4 regions of the Niveibacterium sp. genome follow, and region 4 is predicted to be linked to each of the others. Evidence: predicted binding sites of a transcription regulator. Region 4 holds the regulator's gene; each other region holds the start of a gene.

The links. Region 4 encodes sigma-54, which starts transcription at its own class of promoters, with help from an activator protein. Its sites were predicted from a motif close to TGGCACGCTTNCTGCTNA; they were not measured.
Region 1: the regulator sigma-54 is predicted to act here: its motif matches at 2,845-2,862, upstream of nirB (nitrite reductase large subunit NirB).
Region 2: the regulator sigma-54 is predicted to act here: its motif matches at 2,818-2,835, upstream of ACE3P0_RS08570 (polymer-forming cytoskeletal protein).
Region 3: the regulator sigma-54 is predicted to act here: its motif matches at 2,152-2,169, upstream of ACE3P0_RS03770 (pilin).

What each region holds. Positions count from the first base shown of each region.
Region 1 covers NZ_JAYRDJ010000025.1:61,280-65,592, forward strand. Annotated here, with positions in the region: gene nirD (nitrite reductase small subunit NirD) at 1-28, opposite strand, end outside; gene nirB (nitrite reductase large subunit NirB) at 190-2,634, opposite strand; gene ACE3P0_RS15655 (hypothetical protein) at 2,978-3,721, opposite strand; gene ACE3P0_RS15660 (disulfide bond formation protein B) at 3,814-4,313, opposite strand, start outside.
Region 2 covers NZ_JAYRDJ010000009.1:84,052-88,364, reverse strand. Annotated here, with positions in the region: gene putA (trifunctional transcriptional regulator/proline dehydrogenase/L-glutamate gamma-semialdehyde dehydrogenase) at 1-205, opposite strand, end outside; gene arsC (arsenate reductase (glutaredoxin)) at 314-739, opposite strand; gene arsB (ACR3 family arsenite efflux transporter) at 756-1,829, opposite strand; gene ACE3P0_RS08575 (ArsR/SmtB family transcription factor) at 1,804-2,175, opposite strand; gene ACE3P0_RS08570 (polymer-forming cytoskeletal protein) at 2,242-2,766, opposite strand; gene ACE3P0_RS08565 (ATP-binding protein) at 3,090-4,313, shown strand, end outside.
Region 3 covers NZ_JAYRDJ010000003.1:5,153-9,465, reverse strand. Annotated here, with positions in the region: gene ACE3P0_RS03780 (Wzy polymerase domain-containing protein) at 1-517, opposite strand, end outside; gene ACE3P0_RS03775 (hypothetical protein) at 611-1,339, opposite strand; gene ACE3P0_RS03770 (pilin) at 1,550-2,101, opposite strand; gene ACE3P0_RS03765 (GspE/PulE family protein) at 2,298-4,313, opposite strand, start outside.
Region 4 covers NZ_JAYRDJ010000006.1:32,403-36,715, forward strand. Annotated here, with positions in the region: gene recA (recombinase RecA) at 1-265, shown strand, start outside; gene recX (recombination regulator RecX) at 286-735, shown strand; gene lptB (LPS export ABC transporter ATP-binding protein) at 722-1,444, shown strand; gene ACE3P0_RS06425 (RNA polymerase factor sigma-54) at 1,461-2,936, shown strand; gene hpf (ribosome hibernation-promoting factor, HPF/YfiA family) at 2,948-3,271, shown strand; gene ptsN (PTS IIA-like nitrogen regulatory protein PtsN) at 3,390-3,857, shown strand; gene hprK (HPr(Ser) kinase/phosphatase) at 3,844-4,313, shown strand, end outside.

The DNA.
Region 1 (4,313 bases), on a different contig from region 4:
CGAGCGTGCACACACGCTTCCAGTCGATTGCTGTGTCCATGACGGCTGTACTCATGAATGAAGATCCTCTCTGGCGCCACGGCCCGTGGGGCGCGCGGCGCGGTGCATTCGGGTGGGGTCGGGCGCAGGCCTAGTCGGCTGCGTCGTCGCCTTCAAACCAGTCTTCCCATTCGCTCATGGCGGCTCTCCTTACGCGACGACGGCAATCGGGATGTAGGGGCGCTTGAGCGCACCCTCGGTACGTTCCTGCCACGGGTCCTTGTAACCCTGCAGGGCAAACAGCAGGCGCTCATGCAGCGCGCGGCGGTTGGCGGCGTCTTCGACGACCTTGCTCTTGACGTAATCCAGCCCCACGCGCTGCACGTAGTGCACCGTGCGCTCGAGGTAGTAGCCCTCTTCGCGGTAGAGCTGCAGGAAGGCGCCGGAGTACTCCATCACCTCCTCGTCGGTCTTCACCTTGGCGAAGAACTCGGCCACCTCGGTCTTGATGCCGCCGTTGCCGGCGACGTAGAGCTCGTAGCCGGAATCCACACCGATCACGCCGACGTCCTTGATGCCGGCTTCGGCGCAGTTGCGCGGGCAGCCGGAGACAGCGAGCTTCACCTTGTGCGGGCTCCACATACCGAACAGCATCTTCTCCAGCTTGACGCCCATGCTCATCGAGAGCTGCGTGCCAAAGCGGCAGTGCTCGGCGCCGACACAGGTCTTCACGGTGCGGATCGACTTGCCGTAGGCGTGGCCGGAGACCATGCCGGCCTTGGCGAAGTCCGCCCACATCAGCGGCAGGTCTTCCTTCTTCACGCCGAGCAGGTCGATACGCTGGCCGCCAGTGACCTTCACCGTGGGCACCTTGTACTTGTCGGCGGCGTCGGCGATCGCGCGCAGTTCGTCCGGCGTGGTGATGCCGCCCAGCATGCGCGGCACGACCGAGTAGGTGCCGTCCTTCTGGATGTTGGCGTGAGCGCGTTCGTTGATGAAGCGGCTCTGCGGGTCGTCCTGCGCCTCGTGCGGCCAGGTCGAGATCAGGTAGTAGTTGAGTGCCGGGCGGCAGCTTGCGCAGCCGTTCGGTGTCTTCCACTCCATGAAGTGCATCGCCTGCGGAATCGTCAGTAGCTTGTTGTCGCGGATCGCCTTGCGCACTTCACCGTGGGACAGATCGGTACAGCCGCAGACCGCCTTGTTGTTCGAGTCGGCCGGCGTGTAGGCGCCACCCACGGTGGAGGCCAGGATCTGCTCGACCAGGCCGGTGCAGGAGCCGCAGGAGCTCGATGCCTTGGTGTGCTTGCGCACTTCGTCCAGCGTGAAGAGGCCCTGCGTCTTGATCGCCTTGACGATGGTGCCCTTGCACACGCCGTTGCAGCCGCACACCTCCGCCGTGTCCGGCAGGCTGGCGGCGCTGTTGGCGCCCTTGTGGCCCACGTCACCCAGGTGCGATTTGCCGAACAGCAGGTGGTCGCGGATGTCATGCACATCCTGCGCATCCTTCATCAGCTGGAAGTACCAGGCGCCGTCGGCGGTGTCGCCGTACATCACCGCGCCGACAATCCTGTTCTCCTTGATCACCACCTTCTTGTAGATGCCCATGCCGGGGTCGTGCAGCACGATGTCCTCGGTGCCTTCGCCGCCCATGAAGTCGCCGGCCGAGAACAGGTCGATGCCGGTGACCTTCAGCTTGGTGGAGGTCACCGAGCCCTGGTAGCGGCCGATGCCGAACATCGCGAGGTGGTTCGCGCAGACCTTCGCCTGCTCGAACAGCGGTGCGACCAGGCCGTAGGCGGTGCCGCGGTGGTTCGCGCATTCGCCCACCGCGTAGATGCGTGGGTCGTAGGTCTGCAGCGTGTCGTTGACGACGATGCCGCGGTTGCAGTGCAGGCCCGCCTTCTCGGCCAGCGCGGTATTCGGGCGGATGCCGGCGGCCATCACGACCAGATCGGCCGGGATCGTCTCGCCATCCTTGAACTTCACCGCCGCGACACGGCCCGACTCCCCGGCGATCAGCTCGGCCGTGCTGGCGGCAAGGCGGAACTGCATGTTCTTCGCCTCCAGCGCCTTCTGCAGCATGCGCGCCGAGGTCGGGTCCATCTGGCGTTCCATGATCCATTCGCCGATGTGCACCACGGTCACGTCCATGCCGCGCAGCGCGAGGCCGTTGGCCGCCTCCAGGCCGAGCAGGCCGGCGCCGATCACCACCGCGTGCTTGTGTTTCGCCGCGGCGTCGATCATCTCGTCGGTGTCCTTGATGTCGCGATACGCGATCACGCCCGGCAGATCCTTGCCCGGCACCGGCAGGATGAAGGGCGTCGAGCCGGTCGCGAGCAGCAGGCGGTCGTACTCGGCCTCGGTGCCGTCGTCCGCGATCACCTTGCGGTTGATGCGGTCGATGGTGACGACGGTCTTGCCGGTGTGCAGGGTGATGCCGTTGTCGCGGTACCAGTCCCAGTCGTTGAGGATGATGTCCTGCACGGTCATCTCGCCGGCGAGCACCGGCGAGAGCAGGATGCGGTTGTAGTTCGGGTGCGGCTCGGCCCCGAACACGGTGATGTCGTACATGTCCGGTGCGAGCTTGATCAGCTCTTCGAGCGTGCGGCAGCCGGCCATGCCGTTGCCCACCATCACCAGTTTGAGTTTGCGCATGTTGCATCCCTCGACGAAACGCGCACGGCCAGCGGCCATGCAGAAAAGTGTTTGCGTTCGTGGGGATCTACGCTGATCCGTGCGGCGGCCGTCGTTGGCCGCGCTTGCCACCCGGAAGGCCGTCGTGGCCCTGCGGTGGATCATCGCGAAACTGCAGCGGCGGCCTTCGGTGGCGCCCGGCATGCAGCGGATGATCCGGTCGGTACTTCCCTAGCAATGCGCGTGCCTGACGCACGGCGCCCGCCGGATCGGGCTTTCCGTCCAGCCAACGGAATGTCGGCGGGCCGCCACGGCGCACTTGCGGTGCGCTGTGGTCGATTGTGGTGCAGCGCGGTTGCGGCGATCAGCGCGGGGGATCTGCGACAAATCCGGGAAAGGCCTGCGGCGTCGTTGGCGTGACATACGCGCGCCGGATCACGCCGGCGGCAAGAAGGTTGGCGTAGCTGTCGTAGCGGATCTGCACGATCTCGTCGGGTGTGCTGCGCGCGCGTACGAACTCGGTGTAGCTGCTTGGCGCGTATTCACGCTCACCGTGTCCGGTCCCGAGGCGTTCGGTCTTTTGCGCGCCCATGTCGCTCGCCGCTGGGGCGGCGGATTCGGCGCTGCGGGCGGTTGCGGAGGGCATCGCCAGCGGCGGTGGCGCGACGCGCTCGCGGAACACGGCCGCACCGATTACGCCCACGTTGTCCGGGCGGCCGGTGCGGGCTGCGTACGATTCCGGCAGGGCCGAGAAATAGAACGCCGCCGTCTCGGCCATGTTCTTGCGCCAGCCGGCAATTTCCGCGCTTGCCCAGGGTTCCAGCACATAGCCGGTCTGGGTGACTGCCGCGGTCTCGCCACTGACGGCGTTGATGCCATCGACCGACAGTACGACCAGCACCCGGCTGCCGCTTTGATTGATCAGGCGCAGCGCATAGCGCTGGCCCGGCGTGCCGGCAACGTAGCGCACGCCGCGGTGAGTGTGGGTCTGGATCGGTGTGGCCCGATCGCGGTCGATGACTTCAAGTTCGACCAGCGAAGCGGTGGCGTTGTGGCACCCGAGAAGGGCCCACAGCAACAGGGTGGGGGTGAGGCGTGGGATGGTCATGATGCAGCTCCGGTGGGTGGTGGTACCCACTTGAACGGTGCTGCATCGGGATTCGGGTTAAGTTAGCGCAAGCCTCGCGAACGAGGCTTGCGTCAGTGCGCGAAGCGGCTCCGTTCGCGGCGTTGCAGCAGTACGGTCAGGGCCATCACGAAGAGCGCGGCGAACCACAGGCCGGCCCAGTTCGCGATCGACAGGCCGAGGAAGGTCCAATCGACCTTGGCGCAGTCGCCGCTGCCCTGGAAGATCATCGGCAGGGCTTGCCCGAGCGGGAAGCTGTTCATCATGAATTCGAGGTCGGGCCCGCATTCGACGAACTTCGGCGGGAACCACTGCAGCCAGCTTTGCCGTGCAGCGATGCCGAAACCGGTTACCGCGGCGAGGCCGATCAGCGCGGCGTAAAGCTGGCCACCGCGGCCGCGCGGGTTATGCAGCGCGGCGATGAGCGCGAACAGCCCGGTCACGACGAAGGCGTAACGCTGCATGATGCACATCGGGCAGGGCTCGACGTGTTTGAGCGACTGCAGCACCAGGCCGGTGCCGAGCAAGCCGAAGCAGATAAGCGCGATGGCGGAAAAGCGCTGGCGTTGCGAGA
Region 2 (4,313 bases), on a different contig from region 4:
CCGGGGCCGGGCGCTCGTCCGCCTCGATCAGCGCACCGCTGCCGTCGTATTCCGGCGGTGTGTGGCCGTGCTCCAGCGCGTCGAGGTAATGGAAGATGGCCTGTTTGATCAGCCAGTGCGGCGTGCGCTCAAGCCCTTGTGCGGCCAGGCGGATGCGTTCGCGTGCGGCGTCGTCGAGTTTGACGCCGAGGGTGGTGGCGGACATGGTTGCACCTGTGTTCTCTGTGGGTGCAACCAGTATGGTTCGCGGTGGCGCCGGCCGCTACCCGGTGCACGACAATCTCGTTCCGGATTGCGGCGGCGCGGCGCTGGCTCAGATCAGGCGGCGGCCCTGCGCGTCCACCACCGCTTCGCCGTCCTCCTTGGTGAAGGCACCTTGCTGCGGCTGCGGCAGGATGTCGAGTACCAGTTCCGAAGGCCGGCACAGGCGGGTGCCGAGCGGCGTGACGACGATCGGCCGGTTGATCAGGATCGGGTGCGCGAGCATCGCGTCGATCAGTGCGTCGTCGCTCAGCGTCGGGTCGGCGAGGCCCAGCTCCTCGTAAGGCGTGCCCTTCTGGCGGATCACGTCGCGCACCGCGAGGCCGCTGTCGCGGATCAGCGCCAGCAGGGTGTCCCGGCTGGGCGGCGTCTGCAGATAGAGCACCACCTCCGGCTCGATGCCGGCATTGCGGATCATCGCCAGCGTGTTGCGCGACGTACCGCAGGCGGGGTTGTGATAGATCGTCACCTGACTCATTTGGGGCGTCCTGTTCTCAGCGGGGTTGTTGTTCGTACCAGGGCTTGCTGGCATTGACGATGCGTACGACCAGCAGCATCACCGGCACCTCGATCAGCACGCCGACCACCGTGGCGAGCGCAGCGCCGGATTGGAAGCCGAAGAGGCTGATCGCGGCGGCGACGGCCAGCTCGAAGAAATTGGAGGCGCCGATCAGCGCCGAGGGGCAGGCGACGCTGTGCTGTTCGCCAAGCCGCCGGTTGAGCCAGTAGGCCAGCCCGGCATTGAAGAAGACCTGGATCAGGATCGGCACCGCGAGCAGTGCAATCACCAAGGGCTGGCGAATGATCGCCTCGCCCTGAAAGGCGAACAGCAGCACCAGCGTGGCCAGCAATGCACTGATCGACCACGGCCCGATGCGCGCCATCGCGGCATCGAAAGCCGCCTGACCCTTGGCCAGCAAGCGATGGCGCCATAGCTGCGCAAGGATCACCGGAATCACAATGTAAAGCACGACCGAGGTGACCAAGGTCGCCCATGGCACGGTGATGGCGGAGATACCCAGCAGCAGCCCGACCAGCGGCGCGAACGCGAACACCATGATCGAATCGTTCAACGCCACCTGCGACAGCGTGAACAGCGGGTCGCCATTGCTCAGGCGACTCCACACGAAGACCATCGCGGTGCAGGGGGCGGCGGCCAGCAGGATCAGCCCGGCGATGTAGCTGTCGATCTGCTCAGCCGGCAGCAGCGGCGCGAATAGCTGGCGGATGAAGAGCCAGCCGAGCAGGGCCATCGAGAACGGCTTCACCAGCCAGTTCACGAACAGCGTCACACCGATGCCGCGAACATGCTGGCGAACCTGATGCAGTGCGCCGAAATCCACTTTCACCAGCATTGGAATGATCATCACCCAGATCAACAGGCCGACCGGCAGGTTCACCTGCGCGAACTCAAGCCGGCCTATCGCCTGGAAAACGCCGGGCAACAGCTGGCCGAGCGCAATGCCCGCGAGGATGCAGAGAAAAACCCACAGGCTCAGCCCGCGCTCGAAGGCGTTCATCGGTGCGGGTGTGTTGGCAGTGTCAGGTGTTTGCGTCATGGCTTTCATCGACTTCGACAGCGGTTTCGGGGCAACACGGCGTGGCGGGCAGATCCGCGCAGGCCTCCGGCCGCCCGCCGCAGCACTCCGCAGTGAGATAGGCAACCAGATCGGCGACCAGCGCGATGTTCGGGCGATAGCGCTGGAAACGCCCCTCCTGCTCAACCGTGACAAGCCCGGCGTGGAGCAGCGACTTCAGGTGGAAGGAGAGTTTGTTCGGCGCGATATCGAGCGCACCGGCGACGTCGCCCGCCACCATGCCAGCCGGCCCCTGCCGAACGAGCAGGCGGAACACATCGAGCCGGATGCCCGATGCGAGCGATTCGAAGACCGTAGCGGCGTTATCCCTATGCATCATTCAATATTACAAGAATTATTGAAATGATGCGCCGCCGAAGCGGCGCCACCGCGCCGCATGTGCTCAGGCCAGCAAGGCCGTGATCGACGCGATCTGCGCGCTCGGGCGCTCCGCTGTGGGGGCGTTGTCGGCCTGGCTTGCCGGCGCAACATCGCCGAACAGCGTCGCATCGGCTTCCACCACCAGGCTGCCATAGCGCACCTTGCCGCGGATCTGCGCACCGGCGCGCAGCTTGAGGCGGCCGCTGACATGCAGCTCACCCTCGAAGCGGCCGCTGACATCTGCTGCCTCGACTCGCGCGGCGCCGTTGAAGCTGCCGCCGGCGGCAATCTCGATCACGCGGCTTTCCAACGCGGCGTCGACATGGCCTTCGACCCGCAAGGTGTCGCAATCGAGGATCTGTGCGCCGCTGAGTTTCACGCGCGGCCCCACGACCAGCCGGTTGTCCGCCACCGGGCTACTCGAGGTGGCCGGGAAGGCGGCGGGTTTGAAAGAGTCGGGCACGCCCGGCAGGGAATCGGATGCCGGTGGGCGGCGGATGCTGCGCGATTCGCGGTGCTGGTCGAGGATGCTGGGTTTGGCGATCATGTGGACTCCTGCCGGTTCGGTGATGCGCCCGGATGCATGGGCAGGGCCGACAATGCAGTTTGCATGCCAGTGCCGGCGGGCCGGGCGATTGCGCGATAATCATCGAAGCCTGTCGGTGCCATTGGCACAAAAGTGTCGCTCCACGGCGACGCGAAAATCGGTGGCAAGCCCCGATCCGGCTGGCCTTGCGGCACTCAAGTGTGTCGGGATGTGACGACAGCGTCGCTGCCTCTGGTCAAGCGCTCGCATGCGTGTTCTGATCGCGGCTCCTGATTCCATTGGCATCACCGGCGGCGCGCCGTGGATGGCCACGCTCGCCGCAGATGTCCCGGGTTTCCTTTCGCCAGCTTCTCCTTGTCGCCTTCCTGCTGATCGCGCTGCTCCTCGGCAGCACGGCCTGGCGTGGTGTGCGCATGCTCGAAGCGTTTGCGGCCGAAAGTCGCGCCGCCGCGGCCCATGCGGTGGAGGTGACGGCCGCGACGCAACTGGTCGGCGAGCGCACGGTGGACATGGCGCGCAGCGCGCGGCAGTTCCGTGTGCTGCGCGACGAGGCCTTGCGCGGCCGCTTCATGCAGGCGCGCGACGAGGCACTCGCGTCGCTGCAGCCGCTGCGCCCGGCGCTCGGCGGCCATGTCGCCGACTGGGAGTCCGCCGCCAGCGCGGTGGCCGGTCTGCTCGACGACACCGCGGCGCAACCGCTGCAGGAAGGCTTGCAGCGGCTGGGTGACGTCAACGAACAACTCGCCACCGCAGCGCAGCAGGTGGTGGAACACCAGAACCGCGAGCTGCTCGATACGCTGGATGGCAATCGTGCGCGCCTCGGCCTGCAGGTGTTCGCCGCCCTGGCCGGCAGTGTCGTGCTGGCGCTGGTGTTCGGCCTGTGGCTGGTGCGTCCGCTCGGGCGACTGGAGCGCAGCATCGACGACCTGGGCGCCAATCGTTTCGATACGCCGGTGGATATCCGCGGCCCGGCCGACCTGCGTCGCGTCGGGCGGCGGCTCGATTGGCTGCGGAGCCGGCTTGCCGAGCTTGAAGCCGATCGCCAGCGGGTGCTGCGCCATGTGTCGCACGAGCTGAAGACGCCGCTCGCGTCACTGCACGAGGGCATCGCGTTGCTCGAGGACCGTGTGCTCGGCCCCCTGCAGGATGGGCAGGCCGAAGTCGTGAAGATCCTCACCGAGAACAGCGTGCTGCTTCAGACCCGGATCGAGGCGCTGCTCGGCTACAACGCGGCGGCTTTCGACGCGCGCCGGCTCGACTGCAAGAAGCTCTCGCTGCGCGAGGTGATCGAGGCGGTGATGCGGGAACAGGCGCTGCCCTGCCAGTCGCGCCGTATCGAAGTGCAGTTGAGCGGGCCGGACACCTTCGTCGTGGCCGATGCCGGCAAGCTCGCGATCGTGTTCGGCAACCTCTTGTCGAACGCGATCCGCTTCAGCCCCAACGGCGGCCTCGTGCGTTTCGTGTTGGGGCGCAGCGAGCGCAATGCTTGGGTGGATTGCATCGACCAGGGGCCGGGCGTTGCGCGGCAGGACCGCGGCCGCATCTTC
Region 3 (4,313 bases), on a different contig from region 4:
AAACGCCGAGATACCAGGCACCGACAATGCCGAGGCTAAGCAGGCTCGCGTAGTGATTCGGCTGGCCTACGTTGCCGTAGGTCTGTCGGTACACCTTGGGCAGCACGAGGCCACCGAAGGTGACGTCAGCGATCTGAAACGCACCGACGATCGACTGAAAGCACGCAAGGAATACAAACCCCGTCGCAACGACAAGTGCCATCCGGTTCGACTGCGCGGCGTCGCGGGCGTCGTCAGCTGTCCGCGCAGCAAGCACATAGGCAACAACAAATACCACCGCGTAAGCCGCAAACCCGACCGCGAATGGGGTTCGAGAATGGCCCCCAACGAGCGTTGCCGCTACGAACGCAATCGTGACAAATACCGTTACTAGACGAGGAACGGCAATTGAATGCTGAAACGCTTTGAATGCAACGGCGGCGCTCACCAGCATCGCCACCGCAACGAATTCGTTCCAGAAAACGGATTGCGGTGCTGTGCGGGCAAGCACCAGGGGCGGCAGCGCCAGTGTCAGCACCAAGAGCAACTCGGCACCACCCAGAAGCCGCGGCTTACTGCAAAGAGGTTTCACGAAGTCCTTACCAAACGCGGTGCGCACTGCATCGGATTATCAATGCCTGATGAGGGAAAGAACCGATACCGGCCAGATGGCCAGGGGTTCAAGGGTCTTGCGGTCAAAGATCACAGCGCCATCGTGCGCACGCGCTTCGATAGGCAGCACCCCGAGATCCTCGACATTGCGACCAATCGCAGACAGGCGACGTTCAAACTCGCCCGGCAGCAACGATTTGAGCCCCCGCACTCGATCCATCGGGATCAGTTGGTTCCGCAAGGCGTCGCCAGCAGCCGTCAGCGGCTGGTAGTACATTGGCATGGCCGTGACATCCTTGCCGCCCATGATTGCGCCCGCAACGATGTTCGTTCGGGCCTCTTCGTCCTCAGGCAGTGGCGCCCAGACCCAGGTCGGCAGCCTGGCCATGGCTGGGAGCAGTGAAACTTGCCCGCTTGCAACGGCGGCTTCGACTTCGGGCGCATCAATCGCAGTGGCGGATATGACCTCCGCCCGGTCACCAGAAAACACCAAGAACAAGGGCCGCATGGCCCACAGGGCATGCACGCCATAGCCCAAGGCCGCCAATTGCAGAACAACGATAAGCGCGATATCCCGACGCAGTTCTGAACGCGGTTTCTTCGGTGACGCAACGACGACGGTCGCGAGCGGCCCGAGCCCCATGTCGACCATGATCAGCACGCCCACGACCGTTGACGCACCCATCAGATGCCACAGAGGTGAGTAATACCAGCCGATGTACAGCCCGCCGACCACGAGCGTCAGCACGACTGCACTGCACAACATATGGATTGCGAGCGCCTTCAGGCGAAACGACCGCATAGCCTTCCTCAAGTGAATTCGAAGTTACATGCGCGCCGGATCATACCCTCAAGATCAAAATTCGACCGTAGCGCCAAAGCACAAAAGCAAAGGGCCGCTTTCGCGGCCCTTTGCTAGCGGAAACGCAAAACTTCAGCGATTCACACTCTCAAACCATTACTTGCACTCGGACGGAGCAAAACGCGGCAGCAGCGTACCGTTGGTCGCAGCAGCGAATGCAGCGTTGCGGGCCGTTGCATTGCTGTGCGTGGTCGACGAGCACACCCAGTCGATCGTGCCGCCAGCACCGCCTGGCGTGGCAATCGCAGACGCCAGAGTGACAGGCACAGCAGCCGCACCGCCCGGATTCAGGAACGGGGTCAGAACAAGCGTATTCGCGGCGGCGGCGATCGTGCCAACGTTGGTTGCGTTCAGTGCAACGACAATGATGCCAGTAGCCGGCGTCATCGTAATTGATGTCACATACTTCGAAGCGGGCGGCGTGGTGTTGATCTGGGTTTCATACGCAGTCACCCCAGCAGCGCCGTCAGCCGCGTAGGCTTCGGCAACACCAGCCTTAACGGCTTCCGACATCACCAGACCTTCGCTGACCTTCGCGCGGACCGTGTAGTCTTGATAGGCAGGCAGTGCAACCGCTGCCAGGATGCCGACGATCGCGACCACGATCATCAGTTCGATCAGGGTAAAACCCTGCTGGATCTTTTTCATGCTGTTCTCCTCGTTGAGAAATTCGGGCGGGGATACCGCTCGGATTCATATGAGCAGATTGCGTGCCAGTGTCATGCGCGCGGCCGGTATACGGCAAACACTCCGTACCGCAAGGCCTGCCCATCTAGGAGCCTCAACGCCAGCCGAAGAATGTGACGCTTTTCGTCACCCCGACTGACGCGACACGACAAACTATTCAACGAATGCACACCTTCCGCACCTGCTTCATGTCCGTTACGCCCTGCAGTACTTTCTCGATGCCATCCTGGCGCAACGTGCGCATGCCGTCGGCAAGCGCGGCGGTGACCAGCTCCGAGACAGGGGCGCGGGTCTGTACCAGATGCTTGACCTCGGCGGAGCCGACCATCATTTCGTGCAGGCCAACCCGGCCCTTATAGCCCTCGGTGCAATGCTCGCAGCCTTGTGCGCGGTAGAGCAGCAACTGCCCTTCGTGACCGAATTGCGCTTTCCACTCGTCCAATAGCGCTGTCTCGGCTGCGACCGGATCGGCCTGAAATTCCGCCGTCTCGCGCAGGTCTTCGCAGTATTCGGCAATCAGGGCGGCAACTTCGTCGTCGTCCGGGCGGTAGGCCTCCTTGCAGTGCTTGCAGAGTCGCTTTGCGAGGCGCTGGGCAAGCACGCCGAGCAGCGCGTCGGCGAAGTTGAAGGGGTCCATGCCCATGTCAAGCAGGCGCACGACAGATTCCGGCGCGCTGTTGGTGTGCAGCGTGGAGAGCACCAGGTGGCCGGTGAGGGAAGCTTCGATGCCGATCGTCACCGTCTCCTTGTCGCGCATTTCGCCCACCATGATCACATCCGGATCGGCGCGCAAGAACGCGCGCATCACGGCGACGAAATCCAGCCCCGCTTTGCGGTTGACCTGCACCTGGCGCAAACCGCGCTGCGTAATCTCCACCGGGTCTTCCGCGGTCCAGATCTTGGTGTCCGGCGTGTTGAGCTCTTTCAGGATCGAGTGCAGCGTGGTCGTTTTGCCCGAGCCAGTGGGGCCGCAGCAGAAGAAGATGCCGTAGGGCTTGTTGATGGTGTTGCGCAGCCGCTCGAGGTTGCGCGGCGACATGCCCAGATCGGACAGCGGCAGCGGTTCACCATTGGCCAGCAGACGCATCACCACGTCTTCCATGCCACCGGCGGTCGGGATCGTGGCCACGCGCAGCTCGATGTCCAGCGGCCCGTATTTGCGGAAACGGATCTTGCCGTCCTGCGGTTTGCGACGCTCCGAGATATCGAGGTCGCACATGATCTTGATGCGCGTGACGAGCGGGTTGCGGTAGCTCGCCGGCACTTCGATGTAGGGCACCAGAGAGCCGTCCTTGCGGAAGCGTATCAGCGTCTTTTCCTTGCCTGGTCGCGGTTCGATATGGATATCGGAAGCCCCTTGCCGGTGCGCCTCCATGATGATTTTGTTGACCAGTTTGACGAGTTCGTTGTCGGCCGCGGCCGATATCTCGTCCTGCGACGGCGCGTCACGCTCGTCATCACCCAGCCCCGACAGCATGTCCGACACCGAGGCATCATCTAGGACTTGCTCGAACAGTTGCTGCGCGGTCTTCTCGAACTCACGCCGCGTTGTGACTCGGAATGACAGCTTGGCGCCGGGGAACACGTTGTCGGCCACGCGCGCACCGCGCACCTGTTCCGGATCGATCGTCAGGACGACGATGCCTTCCTGCGTTTCTTCAAGCGGCAGCCAGCCCGCCTGCAACACATAGTCCTTCTTGATGTTGCGCAGCAGGTGCATCGACTTGACGCGCTCCTGCCTGAATGGCTCATAGGGCACGCCATAGAAACGGGCCATCGACTCCCCGACGAGCGCCGGCGCAATTCGCACCTCGTCGAGCAGGATCGCTTCGACCGTCGTATTCCGCGCACGCGTCTGTTTCTCGATTTCTTCAAGCTGGTCGGCGGTCACGGCGCCGGTGCGCGTCAGATAGTCATACTTGTTCCGCAGCGGTTTTTCTTGCGACAGGCGCTGAGCGAAAGCAACGCCCAAGGTCTGCGCGAGGCCTTGCAAACCCTCCTCATCGATCGCGGTAAAGGCCGAGCCGTCGCGCGCATTGATCAGTTGCACGACGCCGAGCAACTCGCTCTCGGCCGCCCCCATGATCGGCGCGACGAGCATTTGCTTGCTGTGGTAGCCGCTGCGCTCGTCCACTTCGCGGCGGAATTCGAGGTTGGGTGATATCGCGTTCAA
Region 4 (4,313 bases):
ACCGTTCAAGGAAGCGCACTTCGACATCCTCTACGGCGAAGGCATCTCGCGTGAAGGCGAGATCATCGACATGGGTGTCGAGCAACGCTTCGTCGACAAGAGCGGCGCTTGGTACGCCTATAACGGCGAGAAGATCGGGCAAGGCAAGGACAATGCGCGCGAGTTCCTGCGCTCGCATCCTGAGACTGCACGCGAAATCGAGAACAAGATCCGCGTTCAGTTGGGCCTGCCCGAGCTGCCGGCCGGGGAAGCTGCCGCGGCCTGAACGGGCCACGAAGACAAGCGATGAGCAGCGACGAGCTGAAAGCCCGCGCGCTGCGCACGCTGGCGCAGCGCGAGCACAGCCGGGCCGAATTGGCGCGCAAGCTCGCGGCGCATGGCGAGCCGGAAGCGGTCGAAGCGGTGCTTGAACGGATGAGCGAACTGGGCCTGCTGTCCGACGCCCGCTTCGCCGAAAGTTATGTGCGCAGCCGCGCCGGCAGGCTGGGCCAGCGACGCATCCAGCACGAGCTCGCACAGCGCGGCGTGGATCAGGACACGATCAGCGACGCGCTAGCGAGCGAGTTGGGCGAAACAGAGCTGGAACGCGCCCGGGCCATATGGGCACGCAAGTTTGGCAATGTGCCGGGCGATGCAAAGGAATGGGCGCGCCAGGCGCGCTTTCTGACCGCCCGCGGATTCTCCGCGGAGGTCGTGAGAAAAGTGTTGAAAGAGCCGTTCGATGAGTCTGCTTAAGGTAGGCGGTCTATCCAAGCGCTACAAGGCGCGCACCGTCGTGCGCGATGTTGGCTTCGAAGTCGGCAGCGGTGAGGTCGTCGGCCTGCTCGGCCCCAACGGTGCCGGCAAGACGACCTGCTTCTACATGATCGTCGGCCTGGTCCGCGCCGATGGCGGCAATATCATCCTTGACGACAAGGAGATCACCCACCTGCCGATCCACAAGCGGGCGCATCTGGGCTTGTCCTACCTGCCGCAGGAAAACTCGGTCTTCCGCAAATTGACGGTCGCCGAGAACATCCTCGCGGTGCTCGAACTGCAGAAGCTGCCAAAGGATCAGCTCACGGCCCGGCTCGACCAGCTGCTGGGCGAACTGGGCATCACGCACCTGCGCGACGCCACCGCGATGTCGCTGTCGGGGGGCGAGCGCCGCCGCGTTGAAATCGCACGCGCGCTGGCCACCAACCCGCAGGTGATCCTGCTCGACGAGCCCTTTGCCGGCGTCGACCCGATCGCCGTGATCGACATCCAGAAGATCATCCGCTTCCTGAAGGATCGCAACATCGGCGTGCTGATCACCGACCACAACGTGCGCGAGACGCTGGGTATCTGCGATCGCGCCTACATCATCACCGAAGGGGTGGTGCTCGCCAGCGGCCGCCCTGACGAAATCGTCCAGAACGACAAGGTTCGCGAGGTCTACCTCGGCGAACATTTCCGACTCTGATCGCGCAACCCCTACGATGAAGCCCTCGCTCCAGCTCCGTATCTCCCAGCAGCTCGCGCTGACCCCGCAGCTGCAACAGTCGATCAAGCTGCTGCAGCTATCGACCCTGGAGCTCAACAGCGAAATCGAGCGCATGCTGCTCGAGAACCCGTTGCTCGAACGCGAAGACGCGGAATCGGACCCGGAATCCTGGGGCCAGTCCGCCACCACCCCGAGCGGCGACGAACGCACCGACACCGCCAACGATGTCGCCGCGGAGGCAGCGGAGACCTCACCCGAACCGAGCGAACCGAGCTTTGACGATGCCGGCAGCTACGACGACGGCCCCACCGAGTGGTCCGGCGAAGGCGGCGGCAGTGGCAGCGGTAGTCGCGACGAGGACGACGAGACGGACTTCCAGGAATTCCGCGCGGCGCAGACCAGCCTGCGCGACCACCTGGATGAACAAGTCGCCCTGATGCCGCTGTCGGACCGCGATCGCGCGCTGCTGCGCTTCATGATCGAAGCGCTCGACGACGATGGCTACCTCACCCAGCCGCTCGAAGAACTGCTCGAACTGCTGCCACCCGAATTCGAAGTCGACGTCGACGAGTTGCAGATCGCGTTGGCGCATCTGCAGAACCTTGACCCCACCGGTATCGGCGCCCGTTCGCCGGGCGAATGCCTGAAGCTTCAGTTGCGTTTGCTACCCGAGAGCACAGCGCGCGATGCGGCGATGGTGATCGTCGAACAGCATTTGGAGCTGCTTGCCGCGCGGGACTTCGTGCGCCTGAAGCGGCATCTGGGTTGCAGCGACGAGACCCTGCGCGAAGCGCATCAGCTCGTCTGCAGCCTCGATCCACGCCCCGGTGCACGGTTTGCCGCAATCGAGACGCGTTATGTGATCCCGGATGTGATCGTGCGCAAGGTACGCGGCCACTGGAGTGCGACACTGAACCCGGACGCAATGCCCAAGCTGCGGATCAACCAGCTCTACGCCGGCATCCTGCAGCAGCACCGTGGCTCGGCCGGATCACTGGCCGGGCAGTTGCAGGAGGCGCGCTGGATGATCAAGAACGTACAGCAACGCTTTGACACGATCCTGCGGGTCTCCCAGGCAATCGTTGACCGCCAGCGGCAGTTCTTCGATTATGGGGACGTGGCAATGCGCCCGCTGACGCTGCGCGAAATCGCAGAGCAGCTTGATCTGCATGAATCGACGATCTCGCGGGTGACCACACAGAAGTACATGGCCACGCCAAGAGGTATCCTTGAACTGAAGTATTTTTTCGGCAGCCACGTCGCCACGGATTCTGGCGGCGCGTGTTCAGCTACGGCGATTCGTGCGCTGATTCGCCAGCTGGTCGCGGCAGAGGATCGCAAAAAACCGCTTTCCGATGCGCGGATTGCCGAGCTTCTCGGCCAGCAGGGGATAGTCGTTGCGCGACGTACCATCGCAAAGTACCGCGAGTCGCTCAACATCCCGCCGGTCAGCCAGCGCAAGATGATCTGAGAGGATAAATCATGAACCTGAACATCACCGGACACCATCTCGAAGTTACCGCCGCCCTTCGCGACTACGTAACGTCGAAACTGGATCGCGTGATTCGCCACTTCGATCATGTCACCAGCGTGAACGTGATCCTGTCGGTGGATAAGCTGAAGCAAAAGGCGGAAGTGACGGTACATGTACGCGGCAAGGACATTTTCGTCGAGAGCATCGAGGAAGATCTGTATGCCGCAATCGACGCCATGACGGACAAACTGGACAGGCAGGTTCTCAAGCACAAGGAAAAGTCCTACGATCACGGCCACGAGGCGCACAAGCGCCAGTCTGCAGAATCGTAATCACGGTCGCTCTAGTGAATCCCGGCGCGTAAGCTTGCGGAAAGCCCCCGCGCCGAACATGAGCTGACCCCGGATCTGCGCGCCTTCGGGCGCGCAGTGCATTTCTGAACCCCCAAGCATGAATCTCATCGCCCCGCTGCTGCCGCCGTCCAATGTGCTCGTCGACCTTGACGCGAGCAGCAAGAAGCGCGTTTTCGAACAGGCAGGCCTGCTCTTCGAAAACCATCAGGGACTCGCGCGCAGCGCTGTCTACGACGCGCTATTCACACGCGAGAAGCTCGGCTCTACCGGGCTCGGTCAAGGTATTGCGATCCCGCACGGCCGCATCAAGGGCCTGCGCGACGCCGTCGGCGCCTTCATCCGCCTCGCCCAACCGGTGCCCTTCGAGGCGCCGGACGGCAAGCCGGTGAACCTGATGTTCGTGCTGCTGGTGCCCGAAAGCGCCACCGAACATCACCTGCGCCTCCTGTCGGAACTGGCGCAGATGTTCTCCGACCGCAGCTTCCGCGATGCCCTGACGCTGGCCAGCGATACATCCGAGGCACACACCCTGTTCGTGAACTGGAACCCGAATGCGGCGAACTAGCGTCGCCCGCATCTACGAGGACAACCGCGATCGGCTCGGCCTGAGCCACCTCGCCGGCCCGCTCGATGTCGAGGTGCAGGTCCCGAACGAGAAGGTGTGGCCGGCCGAACTGGTCGGCCACCTCAACATCATCCACCCCAACCGCATCCAGGTGATGGGCGAAGCGGAACTGGGCTGGATTCGCCGCCAGGCACGCGACAAGGTGCAGCATCAGCTTGAAAGCATCTTGCTGGCGCATCCGCCGGCGATGATCGTGGCGGATGGCTGTGAAGTGCCGCCACTGATCCAGAGTGCATTCGAAAGCGCACGCGTTGCGATGTTCACGACCTCGGCCGAAACGGCGCGGGTGATCGATTCGCTGCGCACCTACCTCGCGCGCAACCTCGCCGAAAAGACATCGCTGCATGGCGTGTTCATGGACGTACTCGGGCTCGGCGTGCTGATCACTGGCGATTC